DNA from 2 places in the Micromonospora sp. CNZ299 genome. Region 1 is predicted to be linked to the other one. Evidence: riboswitches for the same ligand, from Rfam matches in the RefSeq annotation. Region 1 holds a riboswitch; the other holds the start of a gene.
The links. Region 1 has a riboswitch for cobalamin ahead of cobN (cobaltochelatase subunit CobN). Riboswitches for the same ligand answer to the same signal wherever they lie in the genome.
Positions count from the first base shown of each region.

Region 2: linked by a shared signal. The riboswitch ahead of CLT68_RS25875 (acyl-CoA thioesterase) and the one ahead of cobN (cobaltochelatase subunit CobN) in region 1 are both predicted to bind cobalamin.

Region 1 covers NZ_PEFG01000001.1:5,072,732-5,078,582, reverse strand. Annotated here, with positions in the region: gene CLT68_RS23160 (hypothetical protein) at 66-776, opposite strand; gene CLT68_RS23155 (RNA polymerase sigma factor) at 769-1,380, opposite strand; gene CLT68_RS23150 (hypothetical protein) at 1,480-1,815, shown strand; gene CLT68_RS23145 (MBL fold metallo-hydrolase) at 1,827-2,534, opposite strand; cobalamin riboswitch at 2,859-3,035, shown strand; gene CLT68_RS23140 (hypothetical protein) at 3,076-3,288, opposite strand; gene cobN (cobaltochelatase subunit CobN) at 3,349-5,851, shown strand, end outside.
Region 2 covers NZ_PEFG01000001.1:5,672,367-5,678,217, reverse strand. Annotated here, with positions in the region: gene CLT68_RS25890 (Dyp-type peroxidase) at 1-231, opposite strand, end outside; gene CLT68_RS25885 (copper chaperone PCu(A)C) at 255-854, opposite strand; gene CLT68_RS25880 (copper resistance protein CopC) at 920-2,959, opposite strand; cobalamin riboswitch at 3,091-3,305, shown strand; partial or broken gene CLT68_RS25875 (acyl-CoA thioesterase) at 3,355-3,798, shown strand; gene CLT68_RS25870 (hypothetical protein) at 4,089-4,385, shown strand; partial or broken gene CLT68_RS33960 (transposase) at 4,547-4,753, shown strand; gene CLT68_RS25860 (IS3 family transposase) at 4,866-5,663, shown strand; gene CLT68_RS25855 (nucleoside monophosphate kinase) at 5,838-5,851, shown strand, end outside.

The DNA.
Region 1 (5,851 bases):
CTTCCGGTACGCGTCGACGACTCGTCGCACCGTCATGACACCGGCCGCGCCCGCCAGGTTCCCGCCTAGCGCAGTGAGCGGGCGATCTCGATCGCCTCCGCCTTGCCGACGGCACCCTCCAGCCGGTAGCTCACGTCGCCCTCCTGCCAGATCAGGGTCGAGGCGGCCAGTCGGGCGGTCTCCTGGCGGACCTCACCCGCGCGGTCCACGTACGACAGCACGTGTGGCCCGTCCACCCAGATGGCGAAGTCGCCGTTGACCTGGACCCAGTCCGCTCCCGGCGGCGTGACCTCCTTGTGGAAGGCCAGATTGAGATGACCGTCGAACGCGTCGACGCGCAGCGCGCCCCCGTCGTAGAGCAACGTCGCCACCCGGCAGGTGCCCGTGTCGTCGGGGTCGGCGACGAGCACCCGCTCGGGTGGGCCCAGCTTCGCGGGTTGACGGATCGGGAACCGCACTGCCCGTTGGGCCTCGTCCAGAGTGATGGACCGCTGGCCGGGCAACGGCGACGGCGTGCCGCCGGGCAGCGTGCGGGCGGGCGTGGTGGCGATGCTGACACCGGCGAAGCGCAGCAGTCCCGTGACCGCGTCGGCGACGGCGGCGCGGGTCGGGGGCACCACCGCCACGACCACGGCGACGAGCGCCGCCGCGGCAAGCGGACGCCACCGGCGCGCCGGCCTGTCGAGGCGTACGCGGACGCGAGCGGTCACGTCCGGCGCGTCGGGGGTCTCCAGCCAGGCGGAAAGGTCGCGCAGCTCCCGTTCGAGGTCACCCATGCCGGACCTCCTCCCGGTCGAGCAGGCCGCGAAGCTTCGCCAGCGCCCGGGACGTGCGCGATTTCACCGTGCCCCGGGGCCAGCCCAGTGCCGCCACCGTCTCCTCCTCGCTGAGGTCGAGGAAGAACCGGCAGACGATCACCTCGCGGTCGCGTACCGGTAGTTGACGCAGGGCCTGCACCAGCGAGGCGCGGCGCTCCCCGGCGAGGACGGCGTCGACCGCCCCGTCCTCGGCGATCTCGGACGCCGGGTCCGCCGCCGCGGCCCGCAGGACGAGCCCGTCCCGCCGGCCACGGGACCGGTGCAGGTTGCGGGTCTCGTTGGCGACGATCGCGAGCAGCCACGATCGGAAAGACGACTCCCCCCGGTAACGGGACAGCTTGCGGTACGCCTTCACGAACGCCTCCTGGATGACGTCCTCGGAGTCCGATCCGGCGCCGAGCAGCACCGCCGTCCGGTGTGCGGACGCGGTGTGCCGGGCGACCAGGAGGTCGTACGCCTCCAGCTCACCGGCCCGAGCGCGGGTGACGAGAGCGTCGTCGTCCAGGGGTAGGCCTCCGTTCGGATCACACTCATGACACCGCGTACGCCCCGGTGGTTCCACCCGTCCTTTTCGGCGCGGGTCAGCTGTCTCCCATCCGGCGTGCAGCGTATTGCCAGGATTCGGTGCTGCACTGGAGGGCGTCGAGGAGAGGAGCTGGTCATGAGCTGGTTCAACCGCCGGTCGCGGGGTGCCGAGGCGACCCCGACGAAGCTGGACCGGGAGGCGACCCGCGAAGATCTCGCGGCGCTGGAGGAGTTCGTCGCCAGCCGGCAGGGGGTGGAGTTCTACCTGGAGCCGGAGACCACCGCGACGGACACCACAGTGGTGGCGATCGCCCACGACGGCGAGTGGATCCGTCGTCGTACCGGCACGCCGCGGGCCGCGGGGTCCATCGCTCGCAAGCACGCGGTGCCGCTGTACGAGGCGGCGCGCACCGGCTACCCGGAACGGATGCGCACCTGGAGCCGGGCCCACCCGGAACGCCACGCCCGCTGAGGCTCGTCTGTTCAGGCAGCCTCGACGGCTGAGCGGGCCTGCTCAAGCGTCATCGGCTCGGCGTGGCTGGACACGTACCAGTGATAGGCGCCGTTGAGCAGTCGCCGGACCAGGCCCAGGTCGAGGCCGTCCTCGGGTTGGCGCAGGTGCGCCGGCGGTGGGTAGAAGCAGTCGCCCAGCAGCACGACGCCCGAGTCGGGCACCAGCACGACTGTCGAGTCGGGTGCGTGCCCGCCGCCGACGTGGCGTAGCCCCACCCCGACCGGCAGCTCCTCCAGATCGGCGAAGACGCGGTTCGGAGGCAGGATGGCGAAATCCTCCCAGGAGTCCACGGCACGCGCCCGGGCCCGGAAGCTGGGGCCGAGGCGGGGATTGGCGCGTACCTGCTCGTCGAGGTAGCGGTGACTCCACGGTCGGGCGGCCTCGGCGCGCAGCAGCGGCACGGCCGTCTCGTGCCCGACGATCTCGACTCCCGGCCAGGCGCAGGCGCCCCAGACGTGGTCCCAGTGGTGGTGGGTGTAGACGAGCCAGCGCGGTCCGGGTAGCCCGGCGGCGCTCAGCGCGGCCTGGATCTCGCGGGCGTGCGCGGGGCTCTGCCCGGCGTCGATCATCACACTGCCGCGCTCGTCGGCCACGACGGCGACGCCGGCCTGGACCGCCTCCGGGTCCGGATCGCCCGGGCAGAACCAGACACGGCCGGCGAGGTGGTGGAATCGCATGGCGACGATGGTGATCGACTCCCGGGATTGATCGCGGACGCTGCTCCGGTGGTCGCCGATCCTAGGCGAGGGTGCCGCATGCCACCGCACCCTCGGACGATCGGCGCAGGCCAGGGTAGGTGCTACCTCCCTTTGCTCTGCTTACCTATCTGCACCAGACACGGAGCGTCACTGGTGCCTATAGGTAAGCAGAGCAAAGGGGAGCTGGCATTGATTCGGGGCTTTGCCACGTGACGGTTCGAGGGCAGACAAGTCGGCGAATCTCGATGAAGGGCGCCAGTTCGGCGGGCTGGGCCAGCGTTGACCGGCGGCGCGGCGGTGTGGCAGCATTCGCGGCCTGACGGCAGTGAAGGAAGTCGGTGCGATTCCGACGCGGTCCCGCCACTGTCACCGGGGAGCGATCCCCCCTCGTGAGTCACGGCCGTGTGTCTGCGGTTGGAAGGCCGGGGGAGAGCGTCGATCCGGAAGCCAGGATACTTCGGCCGTCGGGACGTACCCCAGGGCGTGGACACCCGAGGAGGACCCGATGACGCACGGCGTCTCATTCATCGACGATCATCGTCATGACCCGCATCGCGGGCGCCGCACCGCACCCACGACCGGCCGGACCAGCATGCTCCGGGCCGGCCTCGTCGGCGTGCTCCAGGTCGCCCGCGTCGGCCACCGGCCCCGCTGAGCTGAGCGCCCGGCGCTGACCGGCCCCGACGCCCGCGTCGGCGAGCCGACCGCGCCGTCGTGCCGGCTGACGCCGCACCCACCCGCTTCGTCCAGGTCGCCTCGGTGGCGGCCAGGGCGTCACTCTCCGGAGCCTGCCGTGCGCATCCTGCTGCTCTCCACCGCCGACACCGACCTGCTGGCCGCCCGCGCCAGCGGCGCCGACTATCGGCTGGCCAACCCCGCCCGGGTCGCCGGCGACGAGGTGCCCGCCCTGCTCGTCGGGGTCGACCTCGTCGTCGTACGCCTGCTCGGCGGTCGACAGGCCTGGCCGGACGGCCTCGCCGCGGTGCTCGCCACCGGCGTGCCGACGGTCGTGCTGGGCGGCGAGACGCTGCCCGACGCGGAGCTGATGGCCATCTCCACAGTGCCGTCCGGGGTCGTCACCCAGGCGCTGGCGTACCTGGTCGAGGGTGGCCCGGACAACCTGGCGCAGCTGGCCCGGTTCCTCTGCGACACGGTGCTGCTCACCGGCGAGGGGTTCGCCCCGCCCGCACCGACCCCGGCGTACGCCGTGCACGGCGAACACCCCACCGACCCGGACCGGCCCACAGTGGGAATCGTCTTCTACCGGGCGCACGCGCTCGCCGGCAACACCGGTTTCGTCGACGTCCTCGCGGACGCGGTCCACAAAGCCGGCGGCAGCCCGCTGCCGATCTTCTGCGGCTCGCTGCGGGGCCTGACCACGGGCGCGGGCCCGTTGGGGCTCTTCGCCCGCTGCGACGCGCTGCTGGTCACCGTGCTCGCGGCCGGCGGCGCGGTCGCCGCGGACGCGTCCGGGGGCGGCGACGAGGACGCCTGGGACGTGGGCGCCCTGGCCGCCCTGGACGTGCCGATGATCCAGGCGCTCTGCCTGACCAGCACCCGTGAGCAGTGGGCCGGCAGCGACGCCGGACTGTCCCCGTTGGACGCGGCGATGCAGGTGGCCATCCCCGAGTTCGACGGCCGGATCGTCAGCGTGCCGTTCTCGTTCAAGCGGATCGACGCCGACGGGCTCTCGGTCTATGCCGCCGACGCCGAGCGGGCCGCCCGGGTCGCCGGGATCGCCGTGCGCCACGCCCGGCTGCGGTACGTGCCCAACGCCGACAAGCGGGTCGCCATCGTCCTCAGTTCGTACCCGACCAAGCACTCCCGGGTCGGCAACGCCGTCGGGCTGGACACCCCGGTCTCGGCGGTCCGCCTGTTCGCCGCACTCGCCGAGGCGGGTTACTACCTGGGTGACGCTCCACCGCCCGAGGACGGCGACGCGCTGATCCACGCGCTGATCGCCGCCGGCGGTCACGACGTGGAATGGCTCACCCCGGAGCAGTTGGCCGCCGCCGAGGCCCGGATACCGGGGCAGACGTACCGGCGCTGGTTCGACCAGGTCCCGACCGAGCTGCGCGAGCGGATGCGGGAACACTGGGGTGAGCCGCCCGGCCAGCTCTACACCGAGAGCGGCGACATCGTGCTCGCCGGGTTGCGCTTCGGCAACGTGGTGCTGCTCATCCAGCCGCCCCGCGGCTTCGGGGAGAACCCGATCGCCATCTACCACGACCCGGACCTGCCGCCGAGTCACCACTATCTGGCCGCGTACCGCTGGCTGGCCGCGCCGGTCGCCGACGGCGGCTTCGGCGCGGACGCCGTGGTGCACCTGGGCAAGCACGGCACCCTCGAATGGCTGCCGGGCAAGGGCCTCGGCCTGGCCGCCGACTGCGCGCCCGACGCGGTCCTCGCCGACCTGCCGCTGGTCTACCCGTTCATCGTCAACGACCCCGGCGAGGGCACCCAGGCCAAGCGCCGGGCGCACGCCGTGGTGATCGACCACCTGGTGCCGCCGATGGCCCGGGCCGAGACCTACGGCGACCTGGCCAAACTGGAACAACTGCTCGACGAGTACGCCACGGTGCAGGCCCTCGACCCGGCGAAGGTGCCTACCGTGCGGGCGCAGATCTGGGACCTCGTACGCGCCGCCGAGCTCCACCACGACCTGCACGCCGAGGCGATGCCCGACGCGGACGACTTCGACGAGTTCGTGCTGCACCTGGACGGGTACCTCTGCGAGGTCAAGGACGTGCAGATCCGCGACGGTCTGCACATCCTCGCCGACGCGCCCACCGGTGAACCCCGGGTCAACCTGGTCCTCGCTGTGCTGCGCGCCCCCCAGATCTGGGGTGGCGCCCGCGCCCTGCCAGGCATGCGGCAGGCTCTCGCCGTCGCGTACGGGCTTGACGAGCAGGAGCTGCTCGCGTCGCCCGGGCAGCGGATCGCCCTCCCGGTGGCGCTGACCGACGTGGTGGACGGGCCGGCCGGCACCGCCGCCGACGCCGTCGACCTGATCGAGGTCCTCGCCCGGCGGTTGGCCATCGGGATGGAGACGCTCGGCTGGGACGCCGAGGCCGTCGACGCGGTGGTCGCGGAGGTGACCGGCCAGCCGATCCCGGACGTCGCCGCCGTGCTGCACTTCGCCGCCACCGAGCTGGTGCCCCGGCTGGACCGGACCACCGACGAGCTGACCAACACCCTCGGCGCGCTCGACGGCCGGTTCGTGCCGCCCGGCCCGTCCGGTTCACCCACCCGGGGCCTGGTCAACGTGCTGCCCACCGGCCGCAACTTCTACTCCG
Region 2 (5,851 bases), 600 kb from region 1:
GGTCAACGCGACGAATGCCGCGTGCGCCTGCGGTTCGGTGGCCACCCCGGCCTGCCGGGCGCCGTGGAACGGCTCGACCAGGCCGCCGACGGTCGACGCCAGGGTCGTGTCGGCAGCGGTCGCCGGAGGTGCTCCGGTCTGCCCGGCGCGGGTCGCGGCGATCGCGGCCCCGCCGGCCACGGCACCACCGACGGCGAGAGCCCCGCCGGTGAGCAGGCCGCGCCTGCTCACCGGCCGGACGGGTGCCGTCCCGGTCACGATGCCGGGCTCATGCTCATCCCCGGCGTAGCGCTCATGCCGGGCGTGGGCTCGCCGTGCCCGGGGGCGTAGCTCTCCTGCGCGCCGGTGAAGGGCTTGGCCACCGCGCGGAACTGCTGGGTCCTGCCGTCGGCGAAGGTCAGGGTGAAGGTCAACTCGTCGCCGGCCTGGACGGGCCTGGTGAGGCTCATCAGCATGAGGTGGTCGCCCCCGGGCTCCAGCGCGTGCGTGCCTTTGGCCTTGATCACGATGCCGCCCTGCTTCTGCCGCATGACCATCCTGCCGTCCTTCATGGCCATCTCGTGCAGCTCCATCGACGACACCGAGGTCGTGGCACTGGTCAGCGTGACATCGCTGTCGCCGTCGTTGACCAGGGTCCCGAAGGCCGCCGTCATCCCCTTGTCGGCCGCCTTGACCCACGGGTCACGAATGCCGATCACACCGGCGTCCGGGTTGGCCGAGGCCGACACGGACGGGCTCGGCTGCGCTGCCGACGGAGAGTCGGACGAGCCGCAACCGGCGGCGCTCACCGCCAGGATGGCGGCGGTGAGGACGGTGGCCGAGCGGCGTGAACCGAGCGGGTTGGTGGTGCGCATGTGTTCTTCCTCCGTTGATTGCTGCTGGCTGGATGGTCGGCCGCAGCATGGAGAAAGTTCCGGTCTCAGGGCACGTTGATCGTGAACTCGGCGGTGTGCACCTTGCCGGCGACCTGGAAGTCGAAGAACGCCCGGTACCGGCCCGAACTCGGCGCGGTCAGCCAGAACTTGACCGACCCGTCGACCAGCTCCGGCTCGGGGTGGACGTGCACGTACCCGAGGTCGCCCTCGCGGACGACGACCAGGTGCCCGTACGCGCCCAGGTACGGCTCCAACTGCACCGGCGTGGTCGGAGCGCCGTTGACCTGGAAGTGCATCGGTGCCGTCATCCCCACCGTCGGCGTGCCGTTCATCGACACCGCGTACGGCCCGGCCGTCGTCTCGGCCTGCACCGGCGGCAACGCGGTCGGGGTGTGCGCGCCGGGCACGGTGTGGTCGACACCCAGCACGAGAGGGACCTGCGTGCCGTTGGTCGCGGTGACGGAGAAGTCCGCGTAGACGCGGTAGCCGCCGGGCCGGGCCAGCGTCACAGGGACGCTCCAGGTGCCGTCCGGCGCCATCGTCGGGTGCAGGTGCTGGTAGCCGGACAGGTCGCGGCCCACCACGATCAGGTGCAACGGCTTGTCGTGTACGACCGCGAAACGGGTCGCCGGCTGCCGGTCGGTCCCGACGATGCGGAATCGGTAGTCCGCGCGTACACCGGGGGGTTGGGACCGCTCCAGCGGTTGCAGGGTGTACCCACCGGCGCTGACCGTCGTCCCGGTCGCCAGCGTCTCGCCCGTTGCGCCGTCACCGCGATGCGTGTGCGGCCCGGTGCCCGCCGGGTGTTGGTGCCCGTCGGTCGCGGACTGCGCCTGCCCCGGGGCGGGCGGACCGCCCGCGGCCGGACGGGCGTTGCCGCCCGCCGGGCTCTCGTCGCCGGTCCCGATGCGAGCCAGCCCGAACCCGGCCAGCAGGGCGATCACCAGCCCACCGACGAGCAGCGCCAGGTGGGTGTTGCTCAGGCGGGACCCGGGTGTCACGGCGGCGAGGTCCGTGTCGGGCCGTGGGCCGGGGTCGACCGTCGCCGCGCCGACCGTGGTGGCGGGGGCCTTCGCCGCCGCGTCGGTGGCCGTCGGATCGACCGCGACGCCCGTGCGGGCGGTGACGACCGCGTTGCCCTTGCGCGCCGCCGGCACGGTGGTGGGTCGCCGCCTGTCGCCCGTGGCCTGCCCCACGGTCGCCGCGCCGACCTTGCCGCCGCTGGGCTTGGCACCGACGGTCCGGCCGGCGCCGCTCCTGTTCGTGGAACGGGCGCCGCCGCCGCGTCGACCGGAGGTCGCCGACGAGGTACGGCCCCGGCTGGTGGATTTGCCGGCGGAAGCCGATCGGCGACGCCAGACGACGAATCCGGCCGCCGCCCCGGCCGCCGCAACCGCGACCGCCCAGCCGGCCCAGGCCAGTGCCCCCGAGTCGCTCTCATCGGTCGACCCGGTCGGCGGGGCCGCCGCAGCCGCGGACGGCGGGGCCGCGGACTCGGCTGCGGTGGTCGGCACCGCTGAGCCCTGCCCGGATGACCCATGCTGCTCGGTGGCGGCCACCAGCGCCGGGTCCGGCTGGGTCGACGGCGGGCTCCACCCCTGCGGCGCTGCCGTCACCCGACCGTTGTAGCGGAAGGTCAACGTGCCCCGCACGGTGTCGCCGTCGGAGGCGACCGACAGGTAGCTCACCGAGTACTGGCCCTTGGCCGGCAGGTGGGAGACGGGAACCACCGCGGGGAACCCCGTCGTGTACTCCCGTGGCTCGAACTGTCCGTTGACCAGGAAGTACTCCCGCACCGGCTTGTCCAGCGGCTTCGGCTCCCCGTACGACCAGCCGTTGTCGACCCGGACGCCGCCCGGGGCGGTGATGGTGAAGAACGCGTTGGCGGCGGCCTTCTCGGTGAAGTAGAGCTGCACCGACGTCAACGGCTCGTTCACCGTGGCGCCGCTCGCCGGAGTGGACATGGCGAGAGTCCCGTGAGCTGCGGCGGGTTGGGCGGACGCGAGGAGGGCGACCGCCGAGGCGAGGAGGAGCGCGAGGAGGCCCGAGACCACCCGCCCGCAAGTCTGAGGGAGACGACGCATTTGAATATCCTCACCGCCGTGAGACTTTTTTCAAGAGGTGGCGATCTTTTTCCTCAGATGGCAAAAGTTGATGACGAGGCCGCCGCGCGGCCGCGATGCGACGCGCCAGGCGGACGGATTCGCTGGCCAGCTATGCCGTCGGCGGCGCTGGTTCGCCCCGTCGTGACCGACTGGGCGTCGCAAGAGGGAACCCGGTGGAAATCCGGGGCTGCCCCGCAGCGGTGAGTGGGAACGACCGCCGTCATCAGCACTGGGCCAGCAGGCCTGGGAAGCGACGGCCAGTAGGGGACGGGCGCGACCGGTCAGGCCCGCGAGTCCGAAGACCTGCCGGCGCCGCGTACACAACGATCGCCGGCCGAGCGCCGTCGGCGTCGCACCTGACCCTGTCGCAGATCATGGACTAGCACCACACCAACCTGATGGGTACGGTGCACGGCGGCCGGATCCTCAACCTCATCGACTCCGTCGCCGGTGTGGTCGCCGCCCGGCACTCCGACGGACCGGCGGTGACCGCCGCCATCGACGAGACCGCGTTCCTGCGCGCGGTGCGGGTCGGCGACGTCGTGCACGTCGACGCCCGGATCACCTGGGCCGGCCGCAGCTCGATGGAGGTGGCCGTCAAGGTGACCGCCGACCGGTGGGACCGGGCGGTGCCGCCCACCGACGTGGCCACCGCCCACCTGGTCATGGTCGCCATCGACGACGACGGCCAGCCTCGTACGGTGCCGCCGTTGCTGCCGGAGACCGACGGGGACCGGCGTCGGTACCGGGAAGCGGAGATCCGCCGGGAGCACCGCCTGGCGCTGCGGCGCGCGCTACTCGACGGCGCCGACGGCTGAGACGTGCTCGGTCGGTCCGTCGCGGCGCTGCCGATCCGAGGAGCCGCCCTGCGCGTGAGCGGGACCAGAGCGTCGTCTAGGTCACCGCAGTTCAGGAGAGAGGCCGCCTAAGTCTTGCTTCTACGTCTGCCACCCAGGCGGGGTGACCAACCGGGTGACGACGTCGGGCGCGAGCGACGCCGGACGTCAAGGGACTCCTGCGGACTGCTCACTCCTGCTGCTGGTGCAGCTCGCAACCGGCTGGCAGTTCCTTTACACCGGAACGGTCGAGCATCAGGGACAATCGCGCAGTGAGCTGGGAAGAGTTCTTGTGGCACATGGATCAGCGGCTAGGTATGTATGTCGGACGACCCAGGTACGAGCGAGCGTTCTCGGCGCTGACGGGATTCGCCCTTGCGCGTGGTCGCGGCGAGCTGGCGGCGTTCCAGGAGTGGATGTCCGACCGGCATCACGGCAGCCCCCTGACCTTCTCGGCTCTGGTGCTCGTCGAGACCTTCGGTGAAAATGCCACCGAGGACAGTGTGGTCAGCGATACGGACCACAGGCAGGCCGTCTCGCTCTTTGCCGACTCTTCCGGGAGTTCCTAGGGCAGAAGGCGTTGGCCGACGATCAGTGCTGACGCACGGGGCATGCGCCGGGCGGGTGACTATTTGAGTGACGATCACGACGGACGCCGGTCGGCAATCATGGTGGGCCTGCCCCGTTTTGACGGACATCCGAGATCAGGGGACCTGGGGTCTCCGGGAGGATGTCCATCATCATGGAGAGCATGGGGAAGGAGCGGCCGCAGCCTCGGCGTTCGTTCACGCCGGAGTTCAAGGCCGAGATCGTCGAGTTGTGCCAGCGTGGTGACCGCACGCTTCGGCAGGTCAGCCAGGATTTTGATCTGACCGAGACGGCGGTGCGTGAGTGGGTCAAGCAGGCCGAACTCGACACCGGCGTCCGCGCCGACGGGCTGACCACCGACGAACGGGCCGAACTCGCACAGCTGCGCAAAGAGAACCGCAGGCTGCGCGAAGACGTCGATGTGCTCAAACGGGCGACGGCTTCTTCGCGAAGGAGACCCGGTGAACGTCTTCCCGTTCATCGCCGCGGAGCAGGCCGGCAAGCACAACGTCAAACGTGCCTGCGAACTGCTCAAGGTCTCCCGATCCGCCTACTACCAGCAGAAAGCCGGCACCCAGTCGCAGCGCGAGCGGGTCGATGCCCAGCTCACCGACAAGATCACCGTGCTGCACGAACGGTCCAAGGGCACCTACGGGGCGCCGCGGATCCACGCTGACCTCACCGACGCCGGTATGCGGCACGGCCGTAAACGCGTCGCCCGGCTAATGCGCACCGCCGGACTCGCCGGCAAGAGCCCACGCCGCTGGCGCACGACCACAATCCCGGATCCGGCCGCCGGGCTCCGACCTGACCTGGTCGGCCGCGACTTCCGTGTTGATCCCGGCGTAATCGATACCCGCTGGTGCGGCGACATCACCTACATCAACACCTGGCAGGGCTGGCTCTACCTGGCCACCGTCATCGATCTCGCATCACGCCGGGTCGTCGGCTGGGCCGTGGCCGACAACCTCAAGACCGACCTGGTCGACGCCGCCCTCGCCGACGCTCTCGCACGCCGCCGACCCGAGCCCGGGCTGGTGTTTCATTCCGACCGCGGCACGCAATACCTCAGCGCCCAGCATGCCCGCCTCGCACACCGTCACGACATCCGCCTGTCCGTCGGACGGCGCGGACAGTGCTGGGACAACGCAGTCGCCGAATCGTTCTTCGCCACCATCAAAACCGAACTCCTGCACCGCCAGGCCTGGCCCACCCATCAAGCCGCCCGCCAGGCCATGCTCGAATACATCGAGGGCTAGTACAACACCCGCCGCCGACACTCAACCCTCGACTACCTCAGCCCTGCGGCCTTCGAGGCCACCAGCTCACAACCGCTACCGATCGACCAAGCCGCCTAACTAAGATCAACACAACGACCCTGTCCGTCGAAACGGGTCAAGCCCAGGCTCATTGGCGTCCCCAAGGGAGTGCACATGCCCAACGTGGC